DNA from 4 places in the Paenibacillus wenxiniae genome. Region 4 is predicted to be linked to each of the others. Evidence: predicted binding sites of a transcription regulator. Region 4 holds the regulator's gene; each other region holds the start of a gene.
The links. Region 4 encodes Rex, which represses fermentation and respiration genes when NADH is low (regulators of the CRP and FNR family bind a similar motif). Its sites were predicted from a motif close to TTGTGAAATATTTCACAA; they were not measured.
Positions count from the first base shown of each region.

Region 1: a site for Rex is predicted at 4,055-4,072, ahead of nirB (nitrite reductase large subunit NirB). Genes of this name have one in related genera too.
Region 2: a site for Rex is predicted at 2,039-2,056, ahead of adhE (bifunctional acetaldehyde-CoA/alcohol dehydrogenase). Genes of this name have one in related genera too.
Region 3: a site for Rex is predicted at 1,552-1,569, ahead of AAHF22_RS11120 (TorD/DmsD family molecular chaperone). Genes of this name have one in related genera too.

Region 1 is NZ_JBCGUH010000006.1:26,311-31,672, forward strand. It holds gene AAHF22_RS12520 (VWA domain-containing protein) at 1-297, shown strand, start outside; gene AAHF22_RS12525 (glucose-1-dehydrogenase) at 425-1,210, shown strand; gene AAHF22_RS12530 (hypothetical protein) at 1,229-2,206, shown strand; gene AAHF22_RS12535 (hypothetical protein) at 2,361-2,579, shown strand; gene AAHF22_RS12540 (SLOG family protein) at 2,783-3,421, shown strand; gene nirB (nitrite reductase large subunit NirB) at 4,173-5,362, shown strand, end outside.
Region 2 is NZ_JBCGUH010000008.1:220,739-226,100, reverse strand. It holds gene AAHF22_RS16105 (uracil-DNA glycosylase) at 1-205, shown strand, start outside; gene AAHF22_RS16100 (winged helix-turn-helix transcriptional regulator) at 614-931, shown strand; gene AAHF22_RS16095 (Crp/Fnr family transcriptional regulator) at 1,069-1,800, opposite strand; gene adhE (bifunctional acetaldehyde-CoA/alcohol dehydrogenase) at 2,129-4,741, shown strand.
Region 3 is NZ_JBCGUH010000005.1:72,920-78,281, reverse strand. It holds gene AAHF22_RS11130 (MFS transporter) at 1-182, opposite strand, end outside; gene mobA (molybdenum cofactor guanylyltransferase) at 702-1,370, shown strand; gene AAHF22_RS11120 (TorD/DmsD family molecular chaperone) at 1,584-2,252, shown strand; gene AAHF22_RS11115 (hypothetical protein) at 2,603-2,809, shown strand; gene AAHF22_RS11110 (1-phosphofructokinase family hexose kinase) at 2,813-3,766, opposite strand; gene AAHF22_RS11105 (DMT family transporter) at 3,858-4,172, opposite strand; gene AAHF22_RS11100 (DMT family transporter) at 4,160-4,522, opposite strand; gene AAHF22_RS11095 (TetR/AcrR family transcriptional regulator) at 4,519-5,118, opposite strand.
Region 4 is NZ_JBCGUH010000008.1:37,072-42,433, reverse strand. It holds gene dinG (ATP-dependent DNA helicase DinG) at 1-2,780, shown strand, start outside; gene AAHF22_RS15300 (redox-sensing transcriptional repressor Rex) at 2,777-3,436, shown strand; gene AAHF22_RS15295 (amidohydrolase) at 3,417-4,724, shown strand; gene AAHF22_RS15290 (cell wall elongation regulator TseB-like domain-containing protein) at 4,755-5,288, shown strand.

The sequences.
Region 1 (5,362 bases), on a different contig from region 4:
CCGAAGAAAACGCTGTTTATTTTAATTTCTGATCTGTATGAAGGTGGTAATCAGAATCGCCTGGTACGGCGGATGCGAGAAATGCGCGAATCCGGTGTGAAGACGCTCTGTTTGCTGGCGCTATCTGATGATGGGAAGCCATTTTACGATGCAGGTGTAGCGAAGCGTTTTACCCGTGATGGAACGCCAAGTTTTGCCTGCACACCGAATTTATTACCTGCGCTGGTAGAGGGCGCACTAAAAAATCAAAATCTGTCCGAACTTGTACAGCGTCTTGGTATAAAGCTGGACAGCTAAGCTGCTTTTGTTTACGAATGCGCCAAATCGTGTAACCAATGGGTAGAGCTGCTTTTCGAGGAATGATCGGTTCCTGGCAAAGCACAGCATGAAACTACACTTTGGAAACGATGAAGGAGGCAGCATTATGTACCCGGATCTGACAGGCAAAACGGTAGTGATTACAGGCGCAGCGACTGGTATCGGTCAGGCGATTGCGCTTCGTTTTGGACAGGAAAAAGCCAATGTCGTCATTAATTATCATAGTAACCATGACGGTGTAGAAGAGACGATTGCCAAGATTAAGGAAGCAGGCGGTCAGGCGATCGATGTGCAGGGAGATATGTCGAATGAAGAGGATGCACAGCGCATCGTTCAGACCGCGCATGATACATTTGGCAGTATGGACATTATGATTAATAACGCTGGCATGGAAAATGAAGTGCCTTCCCATGAGCTGTCATTGGACGATTGGAACAAAGTAATCAATGTGAACCTGACTGGTGCTTTTCTCGGTAGTCGAGAGGCGCTTCGTTATATGCTGAAGCATAATATTAAAGGCAGCATTATCAATATGTCGAGTGTACACGAGATTATTCCCTGGCCGCATTTTGTCCATTACACGGCAAGTAAGGGCGGCGTGAAAATGATGACCCAGACACTGGCGATGGAATATGCGCCACATGGTATACGGGTTAACGGCATCGCACCGGGTGCAATCAATACGCCGATCAATGCCGAAAAGTTCGAAGATCCGGACAAAAAAGAAGCGGTAACCAAGCTGATTCCGATGGGTTATATCGGTGAGCCAGAAGAAATCGCTGCTGTCGCTGCCTGGCTGGCATCGTCCGAAGCAAGCTATGTGACCGGTATTACACTCTTTGCGGATGGTGGAATGACGAAATATCCTTCCTTTCAAGGCGGAAACGGCTAAATCGGAGGTGCGATCATCATGAAGCGTGAAATCGATGTGCAGGCAAAGAGTACAGACGATCGAATTACGGAGCTTGAAATGGCGGAATATGCGGAGTATAAGGTAGAGTTGGATTTGTCAGACTCGCCAACGTCGCAACAAGCCCAAAAAAACCAGCAAGCCCAACAAGCCCAGCAACACCAGCAACACCAGCAACAATCTGTAACGTCAGCCGCTCAGTTACCTCAGCAACCATTCACCTCGGGAACATATTCGATGAATTCGTTGCAGAAGCAATCGTCTATTCACTGGTATCCCGATCCTGAGGACGTACTGGACAATCCAGCCTTATCCTGCTACTTTTTACCGCTGGTGACGTTTACCCATGAGCATCTGCAAAATGGACAGGCTTATCAAATTCATCTGTTCGGCATCGAAGGATTACCCTGTGTGGCGCCGGATCGTTACGGAGAGCCGCATATGTGGGGCTTTGCGTACAATGGTGGTAAATATCGCTGGCTTGGCGATACGGCTGTTTTTGGCGGTATGAATGTGTCTGATGTATATGCGTGGTTATTGAATGATTTTGATCGCAATTGCGAATATTATATGCATGAGCGGATGAGTGCAGCCGATTATGTTGCAGGGGCACAGACGGCGCTTGCCAGCATTGCTAACTTTGATGCTCGTGCCTACGCGCATAGTGTGTACAGCTATATGTACACGCGTGTTCATTATCAACGAACCGGACAATTTCGGCATATGAATGAGCTGACCAGTGATCAGGCAACAGCTACTGGACTTCGTTCAGAACGCTGGCTGCTGGATCGATTGGAAGCACAGCAGTTAGGTAGTTCAGTGTTAGCTGGGCTAACGACAGTAGAGCGTCATCGCTATGCATTGGATACGGCAATGATCGTAGGCGGAGCCGAACGATTTCATTTTATGGATAGCAGTCAGGGTGCGGTAGTGGCGGCACTGAATGCGGAGCGTCAGCATGTGTATTTGCTGCAATAAAGACAGTATAGCTTTTGTCTGTTTTGATCCAGCGTAATGACTGGATGCCAATGCAATAATCGAATACAGTAATCTAAAAAATGCTCGTCCTGTATGCTGAAAAGTACAGTAGGGGATAGAGTTGCTTTAGTGATTATGCTATGATGATGCAGAGGTGAGTGCATTGACGACAGAACAAAATCAACCATCGTCCACTGAGGAAGCAAGTCAGTCCAAAAAGCTGAGTCAGGCGGAAGCCGCTAAGCGTCTGCTAGCACAAAAGAAGCAGAACCAGGGTAAAGGTGCAGGCGGTCTACAATCGACAGGTACGAAAAAAATGACTAGCCAGATGACCAAAAAAGTAAACAATCAACGCAAAAAGATGGGAACTTGATTCTCATTCGAATCTGCGTTTGCCGAATGTCGTATTCGGATAAGCTATACACATAAGCACAGGCAGAACACAAAGACCCTTTGCAGCGCTCACTGGAGCCAAAAGGGTCTTTGTCTTTGTATTCGTCAATCTGTGTCAGCATGGTATGCTTATCGAAGCGGCTATATGTACACAATGAATACGAAAGCGGAGGACGCGATAGGATGAAAAATATACTCGTTACCGGATACCGGGCGCATGAGCTAAATATTTTTAATCAGAAGCATGAAGGCATCCCCTATATCCGGCAAGCGATTCGCAGCAAGCTCGTTCCGCTGCTGGAAGAAGGATTAGAATGGGTAATCACACCAGGACAATACGGTGTCGATCTGTGGGCTTGTGAGGAAGCGATTGAACTTAAAAAGGAATATCCACAGTTGCGGGTATCGATCTTATCGGCATTTGCCAGTCCAGAGGAACGCTGGAGTGAGGATAAGAAAGAGTATTATGAGGGCATTTTGAAGCAGATTGATTTTCACGGTGTGGTGAGTAATCGTCCTTACGAAGGAATCTGGCAGTTTAAAGCGCGCGATGAGTTATTGTTTCGCAAAACGGATGGACTCATTCTTGTGTATGACGAGGATGCGGGTGAAGGAAGCCCACGCTTTTTCAAGCAGGAAGCGCTACGTAGAGGTCAGGAGGAAGGGTATCGTTATATTAGCATCAGTTCGGAGGATATTCAGAGCCTTGCGGATGAACAGCGAATGGAGCAGCAATTGGATGAGCCGGAGCAGGATGGAGGACATGCGGGTGAAGAGTTTGCGGATGCAGATGATATGATGACGAAGGAAGAGCTTGAATGAAAGAGCTTAGTGTAACGTATACTAGATCGGTACGGTCTGGTATTATGCTGAATGCAGTACGGCGGTTCAAGCAATTTGGAAACGATGATTTTCTAGCTGAACGATGAACGATGAACGATGAACGATGAACGATTAACAAATGAATGAAATAACGAGTGAACGAATGAACTAACAAATGAACTAACAAATGAACGAATGAACTAACAACCCAACAACCCAACAACCCAACAACCCAACAACCCAACAACCCAACAACCCAACAACCCAACAACCCAACAACCCAACAACCCAACAACCCAACAACCCAACAACCAATGAACGAACGAATGATTAACTAACGATTAACTAACGAACTAATCCTGAACGAAGTCTTTTCTTTTTCTAAAAACTAACATATGCAAGTAAGATTTATACAAGTGATTAGTTGCTGATGCGTATTCACGAATTGTTCAATTTTAAAATATACAGAGGCAGAGGTGAAAGTGTCCTCTGTCTTTTATTTTCGTTGTTATATGAATTATAAGGGTGAAATAATAACTAAAAGTGGAAAAGTAAGGTGATTTATATCACATCTACGCTCCTTATACAGCAGTATACTAAATACATAAAAGATCCAATTTTAGATATTAAAGATTGTGAAATATATAACGTGATTATGGGATATTTACAGGTGCATCGACACCTTCTATACAGAACAAGCCGCAATGTAAATTAATAACAACACCACTATGAACACAATGGGGGAATTGCAATGACAGCAACACGTGAACGACTCGTCCTGATCGGTAATGGTATGGCTGGAGTAGCAACACTGGAGCAGATCATCAAGCTGGGAGGCAACTATGATATTACAGTTATCGGTAGTGAACCGCATCCGAACTATAATCGCATCATGTTGTCCTACGTACTGGAAGGCAGTCAGACGATTGATGATATCGTACTGAATAGCCGTGAATGGTACGAGGAGAATGGCATCACATTGCATACTGGCGTAACCGTAACGGCAATTGATGCAGACAACCATTGCATCATAACGGATCAGGGGGCACCTATACCTTATGACAAAGTCATTATCGCGACTGGTTCTAGCTCGCTCATCCTACCTATTCCCGGTCATGATAAGCAAGGTGTAGTCGGTTTCCGCGATATCGCGGACTGTCACCAGATGATGGAAGCCGCCGCTACGTATCCAAAAGCAGCGGTCATTGGCGGCGGATTGCTCGGTCTGGAAGCGGCGAAAGGTCTTGTTAGTCTCGGCATGGATGTTACAGTTGTACATTTGATGGACGATCTGATGGAGCGCCAACTCGATGCAGTTGCTGCCGCTATGCTCAAAAAGGAACTCGAATCGCAGGGCATCAAATTCAAAATGGGTGCACAAACTGCCGAACTACAAGGTGGTGAACGCGTAGAACGCCTGCTGTTCAAAGATGGCACGGCATTGGAAGCTGATTTTGTCGTAATGGCAGCCGGTATTCGTCCGAATACAGCCGTAGCTCGTCATAGTGGCATTGAAACGGAACGCGGTATTCTCGTTAACGATTATTTGCAAACGTCGCTGGATGGTGTGTACGCTGTCGGCGAATGTGTACAGCACCGTGGTAACTGTTATGGTCTGGTTGCTCCTTTGTTTGAGCAGGGTATGGTACTGGCGAAGCATATTTGCGGACTCGATCCACAGCCATATGTAGGTTCGACCGTATCGACTAAATTGAAAATCTCGGGTGTCGATGTATTCTCGGCAGGTGTATTTATTGAAAATGAACAGCAATCCGTCATCACCGCTCGCGATGATTGGAAGAAAACGTACAAAAAAATCATTTTACAGGATAACCTCATCGTCGGTGCCGTACTGTTCGGCGATATTAACGATTCGGCGCAATTGCAAAAGTTGATCCGTGACGGTGCACCGATGACCGACGAACTGTACGCTGAGCTGAT
Region 2 (5,362 bases), 180 kb from region 4:
TGGACAGCCAAGACAGAGTACGATTCAGCATGTGGATCAAGATCATCCAGAGCGCGGTTATATCGAAGGAACAGAATCGTATTGGATTTTCCCGTTATATCATCCAGCTGCAATATTATATAATCGTTCGCTGGAGTCTGTCATTGAGCAGGATTTACAGCGATTGCGTGATTTTTTGCAAGAAGAAGTATGGATATCGGGTTAAATACAATAGAACAATACGTTTGAGCGATTTTAAATTCAACTATTTGTGAGATCGCTCGAATACAGGAACTAGCGCGAACGGAGCAACCGGCAAACACGGATTTTGCAGCGGCGGTAACTTGTTCACTGGAATGAGTCTCTATGAGCATTCCAGAATTGACACAGTCGAACGGCAATCACAGCTTTCAAATATAAGCAAGAGCAAACTATTATTATAGTGGATGATTTTTCATAAGGAATCTTACAAAACCGCGTAACGAAGCGCACAAATTGGGATGTTTTCGTTTTCTTATGATAGGAAATATGGTAAGATATTTGTGCTAACTTATTGTAAGTTAAAGTCTGTGAATAATGAGTTTAATTATTATCCATATGTGATTTGGCAATGGACCAGTAAAGAGGTGAAATGATGGAACAGCATCAATTGGGATTGTGTCCGCGCTTTGAGACAGCCTTTTCGTTCCTGGGTAAACGCTGGAACGGCCTCATCATTCAATCCTTGATGAGCGGACCGAAACGGTTCAAAGACATATCGAACCTCATTCCGATGATGAGCGATAAAATGCTCTCAGAGCGTATGAAAGATCTGGAAGCTAGCGGCATACTGGTACGACAGGTATACCCGGAAACTCCAGTCCGGATTGAGTACGAATTGACAGAAAAAGGTCGCGCCCTTAAGCCGGTCATGGAGCAAATTCAGAGCTGGGCAGAGCACTGGGTAGACTAATGTATACATGCTGTCTGCAAGGCGGCGGTATCGCAACATAAAAAAGCTTTCCCCGGGACCACTCCGGTGGAAAGCTTTTTTCGCATAGTCAGCAGTACATTCACGTATATCCGGTGCAAGGGGAGGAGGGGAGTCGATTAGATCCGACAGATTTCTTTTGGACACAGCTCGCAATGACAAACTTCTTGCAGCGCCTCCAGATCATGAACAATAATCATACCGTGCTCATACTCGATCGTTTCTTTTTTACGCAGGTCGCTAAGCATACGGTTGACGCTCTCGCGTGTAGCGCCGATCATATTCGACAGATCGGTATGGGTGATCTTTTTGTTAATTAGAATCGAGCCATCTTCATTATGAGGTTCACCGTAGGTGTTGCTCAGACGAATCAATGTCGAACAGAGTGCACCCGGTTTACCGTACAGCATCAGGTCACGCACTTTCGTTTGCGTCAGACGATGATGTGTGCCCATCCATTTCATAAAATCAATCGCAAAGTCACAGTGCTGGCAAATGATCAGCTCCAGATCTTTATGATCGATCACCGATACCTCCGTATCTTCCAGTGCCTCAGCCGTGAAACCGAGTCGTGTGCCTGAGAACAGATCCGCCTGACCGATAATATCGCCAGCTTGATACATGTACAAAATGAGTTCTTTGCCTTCATCTGTCGATTTGGTTAATTTAACCCGTCCATTTTTAATGTAAAAAAGCTTATCCGAGATATCGCCTTCCCAAAATAGATGCGATCCTGCTGCTATACTGCGATCTGTCGCATAAGCAAGCATGCGCTCCAGATTGGCAGGCGAGAAGCTACTGGTGTTGCTATTTTCCAACTGCTTCGTCAATTCCATTGGTTTGTTCATCATTGTTCCTCTCCTTTATGTCCCCATTATACGTGAAAATAACCAGATTGCATTAAATTAAAGGAAAAATTGGTAAAATTAATTGATATATGTCACTTCATCTCTATATGTTATCGGTAAGAGGAAAAGAAACTTTAAATTTTAATAGTTTGTGATTATTTTCACTTATAGTATAACGCGATATGATTCAAAATGCAAAAGCAAAAAACAGGAAAAGAAAATTTTTAAAAATTAAAATTGATTGTGAAAAATATCACATTATGATTTTTGTCTCTATGCTATGATCAGTGCGTAGACAAGAGCAACACACATTCTGAGGAGGATGAGAGAAATGGCTGTTAAAAATGATGCTGCCCGTACTGTAGAGTTGACTGCACAGGAAGAGATTCAAAAGCAGATCGATAAAGCGAACAAAGCTTACTCCGCATTTATGAAAATGGATCAAGAACAGATCGATCGTATCGTACAGGCGATGGCGCTTGCCGGACTCGACAAGCATATGCACCTTGCTAAAATGGCAGTAGAAGAAACTGGCCGCGGTGTATATGAAGATAAGATTACGAAAAACATTTTCGCGACCGAATATATTTACCATAGCATCAAAAATGAAAAAACGGTTGGTGTCATCGAGGATAACGCGTATGACAACTTCCAAAAAATTGCGGAGCCGGTCGGCATCATTATGGGGATTACACCAGTCACGAATCCGACTTCCACCACGATGTTCAAAGCATTAATCGCGATCAAAACACGTAACCCGATCATCTTCGGTTTTCATCCATCTGCACAACAATGTAGCCGCGAAGCTGCGAAAACATTGCTGGAAGCAGCGGTGAAGCATGGTGCACCAGCCGATTGTATCCAGTGGATCGAAAATCCATCGATGGATAAAACGAATGCGCTAATGAATCATCCTGATGTAGCGCTCATTCTAGCTACCGGTGGTGGGGCGATGGTCAAAGCAGCGTATAGCTGTGGTAAACCAGCACTTGGCGTAGGTCCTGGTAACGTACCTGCTTTTATCGAAAAAAGCGCGGATTTGAAACAGGCGGTTACTGATCTGATTCTATCTAAATCGTTTGATAATGGGATGATCTGTGCATCCGAGCAGGCGGTTGTTATCGAAGAACCTGTATTCGATCAAGTGAAAAAGCTGATGATCGATAATGGCTGCTATTTCCTCAATAAAGAAGAAGTGGCTAAGCTGACCGCTGGCGCCATGAATGTGGACAAATGTGCAGTCAATCCGGCGATTGTCGGACAACCTGCGACCAAAATTGCGGAAATGAGCGGAATTACCGTACCGGCAGATACGAAAATTCTCGTTGCTGAGCTGGAAGGCGTGGGCACCAAATATCCATTGTCTGCTGAAAAGCTAAGCCCGGTACTTGCTTGTTATAAAGTTAAAAATGCCGATCAAGGGATCGAACGCGCTGCGCAAATCGTTGAATTTGGCGGCATGGGACACTCTTCGGCCATTCACTCGAATAATGAAGAAGTCATTCAAAAATTCGCAGATCGTCTGCAAACCGGACGGATTATCGTTAATTCGCCATCGACACATGGCGCAATCGGAGACATTTACAATACGAATCTGCCATCGCTGACACTTGGCTGCGGATCGTATGGACGCAACTCCACTTCGTCGAACGTCACTGCTGTCAATCTGATCAACATTAAAAGGGTGGCTCGCCGTACCGTGAATATGCAATGGTTCAAAATCCCATCGAAAGTATACTTTGAAAAAGGCTCGACCCAATACCTTGCCAAAATGCCAGACATTAGCCGCGTTGCGATCGTAACTGATCCGATGATGGTACAACTCGGTTATGTGGAAAAAGTAGAACATTATCTGCGTCAACGTCAAACGCCGGTAGCGATCGAAGTATTCTCCGAAGTCGAACCCGATCCATCGACGGCAACCGTAGAACGCGGTCGTCAAATGATGGAACGCTTCCAGCCTGACTGCATTATCGCACTCGGTGGCGGTTCGCCAATGGATGCTGCCAAAGGCATGTGGCTGTTTTACGAATATCCAGATGTGAGCTTTGACAATCTGAAACAGAAATTTATGGATATCCGCAAACGGATTTACAAATACCCACATCTCGGTCAAAAAGCACAATTCGTCGCCATCCCAACCACATCGGGTACAGGTTCGGAAGTAACATCGTTCGCTGTTATTACGGACAAAGAAAAAGGCAATACCAAATACCCACTGGCTGACTATGAGCTGACTCCAGACGTAGCGATCGTAGACCCTGAATTTGTCTACAGCCTGCCACGTGTAGCAGTAGCGGACACCGGAATGGACGTACTGACTCATGCGATCGAAGCGTATGTATCAAATATGGCGAACGACTACACCGATGGTCTGGCGATCAAAGCGATCCAGCTCGTATTCCAATACCTGGAACAGTCGGCATTGACCGGCGACAAACTGGCACGCGAAAAAATGCACAATGCTTCGACGATTGCCGGTATGGCATTTGCCAACGCCTTCCTCGGTATCAACCATAGTCTGGCGCACAAATGGGGCGGACAATATCACACTGCACACGGTCGTACCAATGCGATTCTAATGCCACACGTTATTCGCTATAATGCGAAAAAACCGACCAAGTTCTCGTCGTTCCCGAAATATTCGCACTTTATCGCTGACGAGCGTTATGCTGAGATTGCCCGCATTTTGGGACTGCCCGCTCGTACTACTGAAGAAGGCGTAAACAGCCTGGTCAACGCCATCCGCGATATGAACCGTAAGCTGGGCATCCCTGAGACATTCCAGGAACTTGGCTTTGATGCCAAAGATTTTGAATCGCGTGTAGACTATCTGGCTGACCGCGCATTTGAAGATCAATGTACAACAGCGAATCCAAAAATGCCGCTCGTGACCGAACTGGCGGATGTGTACCGCAATGCGTTCTATGGTCGGTTTGAGTAATTGCCGTAAGCACGTAGGCATACAATCATGGAAAGATTATTTTGAAAAGTATGCCTAGCTATTACCCGCTATTGTTTCGACTTGATATGTAGCCCATGCTGCCTATGCAATCTGTTTCTCCTCCCATCATATAGATCTTTGGCTCCTGCTTGTCCCATTGGGAATTGGGATGGGCAGGGGTCTTTTTTGTGCTGGGGGTAGGGTGAATCTGCTCATGCAACTGCGTGGATGATTCGTGTAGAGTATTATAGTTTGTACATGATGTGGGATGTGGGCGTTACTTGACTTGTGAGGGTAACATCTTTATAGAGATGGAGCCTACACCACTCCGGTAAGGAATAAGGGAACGGACTCAGATGGAGCAATGAGGATCTATGGAATAGAAGGTACTTGTAAATTCTCATCGCTCCAAAGAGATAAGATATTTTGCTTCCGCAAAAATCCCTTTTCATTGAACCCTGTGTTAGAAAATCACTAACACTAAAGCTGTAAGATATTTTGCCTTGCAAAAATCATTGTTTGATTGAACTCCGTGTTAGAAGATCACTAACACTAAAGCTGTAAGATATTTTGCTTGGCAAAAATCATTGTTTCATTGTACCTCGTGTTAGACGAGCATTA
Region 3 (5,362 bases), on a different contig from region 4:
TTCGCAAACAAAGACACAAATGGTCCAATCGCCATCAGTGCGCCAATCTCGCTCTGGCTCATGCCGATATCTTGCAAATACAGCTGAAAGAAGCTGGTGAAGATGACCATCGTTCCATAAATAAAGAACGTATACCAGCGAAGGGTAAGAAAAGGAGATTTAGAAGGTTGGGAATTCAAGATACGACAATCCTTTCAAGGCAACATTTAGTTCACTTTATCATTTGTTGAAAGGGGATACAAACCATTTTGAACCAAATGCACCTAACTATGGATTAGAGTAATGGTGAAATAGCGTGGTACTGTGATCGTGGGCATGTCAATATTAAATTTCTGATCATTAAGCGATTCAGACTAATACGTAATTTAGGTCAATAACTCATTCAGAACAAATGATGTTGTATACGTGCACGATGAATCCCACTCCCCACCTATATATGTATATACACATACATGTATAATTGCACGATGATTGCACCTTCTACAAAGAGGTACACTTGAAGCTATAAAAATAAGCCTATATGATAGTAGGCAAGTATCGTAATGCCGTCAACTCAATAAGCCATCCCCCTTTGATGTATAAAAATATCAACAGATAAATGCAATCGAGTGATAGAAATGGATACAGAGTGTAGGTAGAGAAGTGTACATACAACATGACCGATAGGGTATGAGCAGCATATCCCAATAGGAGGAACGAATATGAATCACAAGGTGGCAGGTATTTTGCTAGCTGGCGGACAGTCTAGCCGGATGGGGAGGGATAAAGCGATGCTGGATATCGGTGGCAAACCGGTCATTCAGCGTGTAGCCGATACATTACTGCAATGCACACCTGACGTCTGTCTGGCGGCAGCGAATGAAGATGACTATCGGTTTCTACATTTGCCAGTAGCGGCTGATGAGTACCCGGGATACGGACCGCTGGCAGGCATATATGCCGGAATGAAGCAGATCGAAGCAGATTGGTATCTCGTTGCAGCATGTGATATGCCCTTTACCAGTGTAGATTTAATGCGGAATTTACTGAAAATGGCTATTGAAGCTGCGGGAGATGGAGTCGGGATTCCGCTCGGGCAGGCGATCATACCTTCGTATGGGGAACGTATGCATCCACTGTATGCAGTCTATCATCGTACAGTGTTGCCGTCACTTCGAGAGGCATTAGAACATAAACAGCTCAAAGTGATGGAGTGGGTGGATGAGCATAATCTGGTAGATGTACCGCTGGAAGGACAACTTCCACGCCGTGAAGGTGAGTTCCCCGAATCCTACGATATCACACCCTGGTGTCTGTACAATATGAACGATCCAGAAGCGTATGAACAAGCAAGACGTATGTATATTTTAAAAGAAATGCCCGGCAATTAAGCCATCTGCCGGGTATTATGACCATTTTATGAACGTATGAGCAAAACGCCCCTATCGCTTGTGATATCGGTTACAATATAGTTAAGCAAAAACATAACTACGAAATAAAGTTGGATGGAGCAGTATGATAAGTATAATTTATCGAGCTAATTATAATCATAACGCACGACCAGCATTATAGTAGTGAATAAAATCACAAGGAGTGTATTTCAGATGGCAGTGAATACGGAAGTGAAAATGAGCATCGATTGGTTGTACAGTCGGGTAATCACATATCGTTTATTAAGTGAAATGTTACAGCGCAAGCCCACCCTGTCCAAATTGATTGAATGGCGACGCGACGCTGGACGTATTGGGCAGCTGCATGCTCGTTCGTATTCCCTGCTGTCTGAACTGGAGCAGACTCCGCTCGCCACAATTATTCAGTCTGCTGCCGGGCACGCTGAAGCGTATGAGCGCCTCCTGGATGAGGATCACAGCGAGAATCATCTGCGTGCTGCTCATTATGTGTGCAGCACGCAGGAACGATGCGGATATGAGGCGATACTGAACTCGGTCTATGCGCGTGCCGGGATTGCTTTTAAAAAGATGGAACATGAGTCGGACGATCATATCGGGATTGAGCTGGAATTCATGTCTTTGCTTGCGGAACGTCTCGCTGAGAGTGAGGAGCGTCCGCTAGAACAGATGGCGGTTATTCAGGCACAGCTTGATTTTATTGAGCATTATCTGCTTGTCTGGACCGATAAAATGAGCGCGTGGCTCGCTAAGACTGCGCCGGGTTCGCTTTATGAGCAATGGGGCAATATGCTGCATGATTACTTGCGCCACGATGTGAACGATCTGCGGCAGTATGCTGGTCAGCTTCATCAGCATGCGTAATCGAATCGTATAGTATGACCTGCTTTAAGAGTCGTTTTGCATAGACAAAAGTTATCGGTGTGATTAAAAAGCGCTCGCTTGTGACAATATGTGCATTGAGCGCTTTTCTATGTTTATTCAGTCGTTGCCTGAGTAGATACCGCGCCAACTACACTATAATACGTGAACCTATGTAAGCAAAAAAGGCAACAGAGCAACATCAAAAAGGCACTCAAGCCACATCAAAAGTAAGCCAAGCATCGAATTCAGTATAATGATATAAATAAACATACAAATATATACAAAATTATTTGTAAGCGGATTCAAAATGATAAAAATAGTCTAATGGAGTAATAAAGGAGGTTTGTACCTTGAGCCACTACAGGGAACTACTGCCAAAGATCATCGTCAGATCATGTGATCGGATGAGGGAATTTCCCTCGCTCGATTGGGCAAGACAGTATGCGCTAAAGGAACTGGTCCCGCAGGAAATTAATTTTGTCGTTAGCGATCAGCAAACCGGTGAGATATTTATGGATGTACGCTTTGCAGCACGAACAACGACAACAATCCCCTGAGCCTTAAGCTACAGGGGATTGTTCAATCTGGATCTCGTTACCGATGTGCATCACATCATCCGCGTCGATCCATCCAGCGGCAGGTTGTAATGCACAGGCACTGCCACATGCCGCGCCAAGCCGCAACATTGCGCGTGTAGAACCACCGCGACTGGCTGAAACGATCATACCCGCCATCATCGCATCCCCACTACCGAGTGCACTGCGAACAGACACACGCGGCACTCGTATCCGATAAAAGGAACCGGTTGAACGTTCAGCCGCAATCGCGCCTTCCGCTCCAAGCGAAATCACCGGCAACTCGATCCCATGATCCATCATAGCGGTTAACGCCTGATGCAATCGTTCCTGCCGATCACTACTGTCCGGCGCGATGCCTGCCCATTCACATGCTTCCTGTTCATTCGGCTTTACCATATACGGCGCTGCCTTCATCCCGTGCATCAGCGCTTCACCACTACTATCGAGTGCGGTGCCTGCTCCATTGCGACGAGCGATCTCGATCAGACGTACATACACATCTGGTGGACAATGCTGCGGCAGACTGCCGGAGAACAGTACCCAGCTTGAACATGCAGCTAACTCAGCTACCGTTTGTTCCAGCATATCGAGCTGGGCAGCGGTAACAGCGGCTCCTTGCTCAATCAGTTCGGTCTGGGTACGGCGACTTTCCTCAAGGATCGTAATTGCCAGCCGTGTCTCCCCATCCGCTTCGGTAAATCGGCAACCTACTTGCTCCTGTCGCAATAGCGAGACGAGTTTGCGCCCATTATGTCCGGCGATTAGCCCGGCAGCCGTTACCGGCTCGCCTAGCTGTTGGATGATGCGCGCTGCATTAACACCTTTGCCACCCGGCAGCGTGATCGCATCCTCAATCCGATGAACGGTATTAGGACGTAGGGAAGGCACCTGATAAATAACATCAAGTGCCGTATTGAGTGTAACTGTCGTAATCATGCCAACTACTCCTTCAACATTCGAAAGTCATTGCCGGATTGGCGTCACGTCAGCGATGCTACTGTTCGTATGGAAACGAGCAGACTGATCGTCAGGCAATCAGCTTTAAGCCAACTGCGGACGTAATAATCATCGCGATGAACAGGATGCGCAATCCGCTTCTTGCTTCATTATACATGAGCATGCCGACAAGTGCGCCACCGACTGTCCCGATTCCTGTCCATACCGCATAAGCAGTTCCCATCGAAATTCCATTCATAGCTATCGTCAAAAATGAAAAGCTACCTACAAACGCAATGATCATCATCAGCACATTTATCAACGAACGCTGCCGAATAATTCGATTCATCGAGATCACACCGAACACTTCAAAAGCGCCAGCAATTACAAGACTCAACCAGTACATGATGCTTCACCTGCCTTTGCTTCCGTCCCCTGCTCTTTATCTGTAACAAGCTTCAAACCAATCACGCCTGCGAGCAGTAATAAAATAAGTGCAATCTTCGTCCATTGTACAGGCTCGCCAAAAATAAACATCTCTGCCGCTACGGTACCTCCTGTACCGAGTCCAGTAAACACAGCATATACGGTACCAACAGGCAGACGCCGTGCCGCCTGAATAATAAGATAAAAGCTAAGCGCAATTCCAATCGCAGTCAATGTCCATTGTCCGGGTGTAGCGGCATGTTTTAAGCCGGATACCCAGACGACTTCAATCAATCCGCCAATCAATACATAAAGCCAGTTGCGATTCATGATAGGTGTTGCTCCTTTCCAATAATGCCATTCCAATAGATCGGCCAGGTCGCATCCAGTCGCTGAATAGAGCGATGTTCCTGACCGTACAATACCTCCAGCAAAATTCCATCCGCACATGTCATATAGGCTCGTGCCGCCTGCGTAGCAGACACAGAACAGTTCAAATTCTCCTTGTGCAAATTATGCTCAAATAGCCGTACCAGTTGATTTTCCATCGTATCCAGCATGCCATAGATGAGCGGCATCACTTCATCTTCCAGCTCTTGGGGCGGGAAGAAGGACATGCGCATAACGAATTTAATCGTATCGTCCGAACGATATAGCTCTTGCATATGTTCCAGCAGTCCATGCAATTTATCTTCCAGCGTCTGATGATGGTGCTTCAGCATATAGCGCCTGAGCGAATGCTGTTGTACACGTGCAGCGCGATGAAGTACTTGCAAGAACAGATCTGCCTTACTGTTAAAATGCGCATAGATCGAAGGCTTTTTGATGCCTGCTTCCGTCGCAATTTTCGCAAGTGAAGCCCCTTCATAGCCATCACGAGCAAAATGGGAGCGTCCGATCACTAGCAATTGCTGTTTAATGCTCAATAAAATCACCTACCTAACGGTCGTTAGGTAAATCATAAGATAATTAAATTTTAAAGTCAACCCCTTGTATGGGTGGCGGATGTGGATACGGATATGGATGTTGATATAAACATAAACATAAACATAAACATAAACATAAACATAAACATAGAAATAGACATAGAAATAGATAGGGATGATGTTCATCATGCATGTTCTTGATTGCTGCTTTCTTATATGTATACTTTCTTAATGTATTATGTTT
Region 4 (5,362 bases):
CGATGGTCAAGCCGGGGTGCAAAATCCCGGCATTTATTACTGGACTTACAGGTATTAGCGATGCGGACGTTAAGGACGCTCCTGAGCTTGATGATGTGATGCTGGACATGATTCCGCTGCTGGAGGATGCTGTGCTGGTCGGACATAATGTCGGCTTTGATCTCGGATTTCTGCAACGCGCGCTTGATCGTACCGGCTATTTGCCGTTTACAGGCAGAGTGCTAGATACGATGGACTTGTTGCGCATTTTCTTCCCGAATTTGCCAAGCTACCAGCTCAGTATGGTGAGCAGTTCGCTTGGTTTTCAGCATGATCGTCCCCATCAGGCGGACAGTGATGCACTCGCAACCGCTTATGTATTTTTAAAATGTCTTGAAGAGCTGGATGGGCTGCCATTAATTACGGTGCAGCGATTATCCGAGTTGTTTGATAATCAGGATAGCGATCTGGGCTGGTATTTTGACGGGGTACGGATGCAGCGTGAAGCACAGCCTGTACAGGATTTGGACAGTCACCGTTTTTATCGTCAGCTGGCGCTGAAGGTAGGCGACTGGATCGATATTCCGTCCGCCGCCGATGAACGCGGTAATATGCCGCTGGAAGATACATCGTTTGAACAATTTATCGAGCAGGTGAAAGACAATCTGCGTCATTTATTACCAGATTATGAGGAGCGTACAGCGCAAAACCATATGTTTGATGAGGTTATTCGGGCGCTGACGGACGAGAAGCATTTATTGATCGAAGCGGGTACAGGTACGGGCAAATCGCTCGGTTATTTGCTGCCGTCGATCTATCATAGTGTCAAAACGAATGAACGTGTTATGCTCAGTACGCATACGATCAATTTGCAGGAACAGCTGCGTGAACGTGATGTACCGCTGTTGACGAAGGTGATTCCGTTTGCTTTTCGAGCGGCGGTATTTAAAGGAAGACAGCATTATTTGTGTCTGCGCAAATTTGAGCATAAAATAAATACAAAGGAATTTCAGAGTCCTAAAGAAGATGTGCTGATTGCAGCGCAGATGATCGTCTGGCTAACGGCGACAGAAACCGGTGATGATGAAGAACTGAACATGGGCAACCGTGGCGGCGACTTCTGGGAAACGGTAGCAAGTGATACCGATTCCTGTCTGGGACGCGCCTGTCCGTGGTTCAAGCAGTGCTACTACCACCGTGCCAAGCATGAAGCTGGCGCAGCAGATGTGGTCATTACGAATCATTCCAAATTGTTTACCGATATTAAGGCAGGGCATCAACTATTGCCTGGTTACGAACGACTTGTCATTGACGAGGCCCATCATCTGGAAGATGTGGCTGGTAAGCATCTGGGTATGCACATGAAATATTTCACATTGGTTCATCCATTGCTGCGTCTGTTCAAAGATAGCAAAAATGGACAGCTTGCTGTGCTACGTCAGCAACTTGGTTCATCCGGCAGTGAACGAGCGATGGAATGGGCGATTGCGATCGATAATTTGTATCCTGAGCTGGCGGATGTGAAGGAAGATTGGGACAAGCTGAATGAGCTGTTGTTTGCCCTTTTACCACAGCGTAGCGATGCTGGACCAGGAGAAGCAGCGCAATTTACGCTACGTCTATTACCGGATAAAAAGCCGGAAGAATGGGCACATATTACCGAACTGGAAAATCGTATCCATATCGCACTCAGCCAGATTATCCGCCAGGGTGAGCATATTATGGGTAAAATTAAAGAATCTGACGATATTGTCGATACCGATGGTCTGGTGACTGATGTGACGGGTCTGTTTAAGGATCTCGGCAGCGTGCGCGATGATCTGCGTCATTTTGTGAAGCTGGATAGCACAGATACGGTATACTGGTATGAAGCGAATGCAAGCTACCGCAGCAAATCGCTGCAAATGTATGCTGTACCGGTTGATGTGAGTGAACAGCTGAAAGAGCATTTTTTCGATAAAAAGAAAAGTATCATTTTGACATCGGCGACGTTGTCGATCGATAAAACGTTCCAGTATATGATTGACCAGCTAGGGCTGAAAGAAGCCGAGCAGCAGGGCAAGCTGAACACGGTCATGCTGGAATCGCCGTTCAATTATCGCGAGCAATCGTTAGTGCTGATCCCGCGCGACTTTCCGACTTTGAAAGGCAGCGTTGGTGACGAACATTTTGTATCGATGCTGGTGGAGTCGCTTGCCGAGTCTGCGCAGGCGACACGAGGACGCATGCTCGTATTATTTACGTCCTATCGGATGCTCAAGCAGGTGTATGAGCCGCTGAAGGCGAAATTATCTACTAGTGAGATTGCAGTTTTCGGTCAGGGAGTAGATGGCGGCAGTCGTACGAAGCTGACCCGCCGCTTTCAGGAGCATCCGGCATCGGTATTGCTCGGAACGAGCAGCTTCTGGGAAGGCGTGGATATTCCAGGCGAGGCGTTAACCTGTCTGGCTATCGTCCGCTTACCTTTCCAGCCGCCTAACCATCCGCTCGTTGAAGCGAAAAGCGAACGGCTCAAAAGAGAAAAGAAAAATCCATTTATGAAATTATCTGTGCCACAGGCAGTGATCCGGTTCAAACAGGGCTTCGGTCGACTGGTCCGGACGGCAAACGATCGAGGGATCGTGCTCATTTATGATACGCGGGTTATTGAGTCCTATTACGGCAGACACTTCCTGTATTCACTGCCAGGTCCCAAAATGGAGCATATGTATACCCGTCAGATGATTCCCCGTATTGCCGAATGGTTGAGTGACCGGCCACAGGAGACGGAAGCTGCAAATCAAGAGGGGGAGCAAGCATGAAATCCGAAAAAATATCTGAAGCCGTCGTGCGAAGATTACCTGTCTATTTAAGATATCTGAATGAGCTGCATGCTCGCGAGGTGCCTACAGTGTCCTCTCAGGAGCTGGGGCAAAAGCTGGATCTGAATCCAGCACAAATTCGTAAGGATCTGGCCTATTTTGGCGATTTTGGACGTAAAGGGATCGGTTATGACGTATCGTATCTGATCGAGAAAATTCGTCATATCCTCAAGCTGGATCAGCAGATTAATGTGGCGCTGATCGGGGCTGGTAACCTCGGTCATGCCCTTTCCAATTACAACGCCTATTTGCAGGAGACGATGAAGATTGTCGAGGTGTTTGATTCCTACGAGCCGAAAGTCGGCACGAAAATCAATACGCTAACTGTGAAGCCGATGAGCGATCTGGCAGAGACGATTCAGGCGAAAAGTATCCGTGTCGGTATTATTACCGTTCCTAATACGGAAGCGCAGCATGTTGCTGATCAACTGGTCGATGCAGGGATTGAAGCGATTTTGAATTTTGCACCGATTATTTTAAGAACACCACCGCATGTGCGTGTGCATACGGCGGATTTTACAACCGATTTGCTTAGTCTGGCTTATTATCTTGAAGACGGAAAGGAATTAGACATTAATGAACAACTCTCCGAGTAAATGGATGATTAAAAATGGTATTTTTGCCGTTCTGAACGGACCGAAGCCTGTGTTGCATGGTCATATGGTCATTGAAGATGATCTGATCACGTATATTGGTGAAGAGGAGCCTCAGGTAGACGAGGATGTCGTCGTTGTCGATGGACGTCATCAATTTTTCATTCCCGGACTTGTAAACAGTCATGGACATGCTGCGATGTCACTGCTGCGCGGCTATGGCGATGATCTGGCATTACAAGTATGGTTGCAGGAAAAAATGTGGCCGATGGAAGCGAAATTTACGAGTGACGATGTGTACATCGGAACAGCACTGTCTGTACTGGAAATGCTCAAAGGCGGTACGACTACATTCCTCGATATGTATGATCGCTCCGAGCGCGTAGCTGAAGTGGTTGAGCAATCCGGGATGAGAGCCGTATTGATGCGCGGTGTGATCGGTCTGTGCTCTGAAGAAGAACAGACACAGAAATTGAATCAGGCTACCCAATTTGTGCGTGACTGGCATGGCAAAGCAGATGGACGCATTACAACGATGATGTCTCCGCATGCACCGTATACTTGCCCGCCGCAATACATCGAACGTTTTGTACAGGCAGCGCATGATCTGGATGTGCCGCTGCATACACATATGTCGGAGACGATTGCTGAAGTCGAACTAAATGTAGCCGATTATGGTCTGCGTCCGGTTGCTCATCTGGAAAAGCTCGGCGTATTCACTCGTCCAACACTGCTTGCGCATGCGGTTCATTTGAACGATGAAGAGATTGAAGTGCTGGCGAAGCACAAAGTAACCGTTTCACATAATCCGGGAAGTAATCTTAAACTGGCAAGCGGTGTGGCACGTGTGCCGGATCTGCTCAAAGCTGGCGTAGTTGTGTCGCTTGGTACGGATGGACCGGCAAGCAACAATAACCTCGATATGTTCGAAGAAATGCGTCTGGCAGCACTTATTCATAAAGGTGTATCTGGCGATCCAACTGCGGTTCCAGCCGCAGAAGCGCTGCGTATGGGTACAGAATATGGTGCCAAATCGGTATTTCTCGATAACACAGGTAGCTTTGAAGTGGGCATGAAAGCCGATATTACATCGCTCAATATCGATCAGCCACACTTCCTGCCGTTCACAGACTTTATTTCTCACACCGTATACTCTGCGAGCGCTAAAGATGTGCTGCACGTATGGGTAGATGGCAAACAGGTAATCAAGGATGGCGTATCGCTGACGCTGGACGAGGAGAAAATTCGTCGCGAAGCGCAGTCGGCCTTTGAAGGCTTGCTCACACGCTGACTTGCAACAGATTAGAAAGGATGGCGTGTCTTGCGAAATTTGGGAACAGGCAAATGGATTGCGATCATCATTACGATCCTCGGACTGATCGTGCTGGGCGTGAATCAGTTCTACGTTCATGTGATGGCAAAGCCGTGGAGCCAGGAGCAGGCTGCACTTGAGATTGCTCAGCAAAATGCGAAGCTAGCATCGGTCACACATAGCTATAAGTCGGTGTGGAATGATACTTCGATTTACTGGGTCATTCAGGGCAGCAACGATCAAAATCAAAATGTAATGGTCTGGGTTAAATTTAATACCGATGGTACGCCAGCTACAGGTACGAATGCCGTGCATGTGGAGCCAACGGCAGGTACGATTACCGAGCAACGGGCAGCCGAACTGCTGCAAAAGGATTTGCCTGGAGCTGAAGTGGTACGCTCGGTCCCCGGTTCGTATAACGGTAAATACGCCTGGCAGGTATTTGCGAAGTCAGGCGATCATTACTACTATGTATTTTACAACTTCCGCGACGGTACGAAGCTAGGCGGCCCGATGGAGCTTCCGAATACACTTACTCCATAATTAGCGCCTAACGATGGAATGGGGAAGTGGAGTAGAGGGAAGCGACAAATGGCATTTGTCAGCAGGTGAATCCT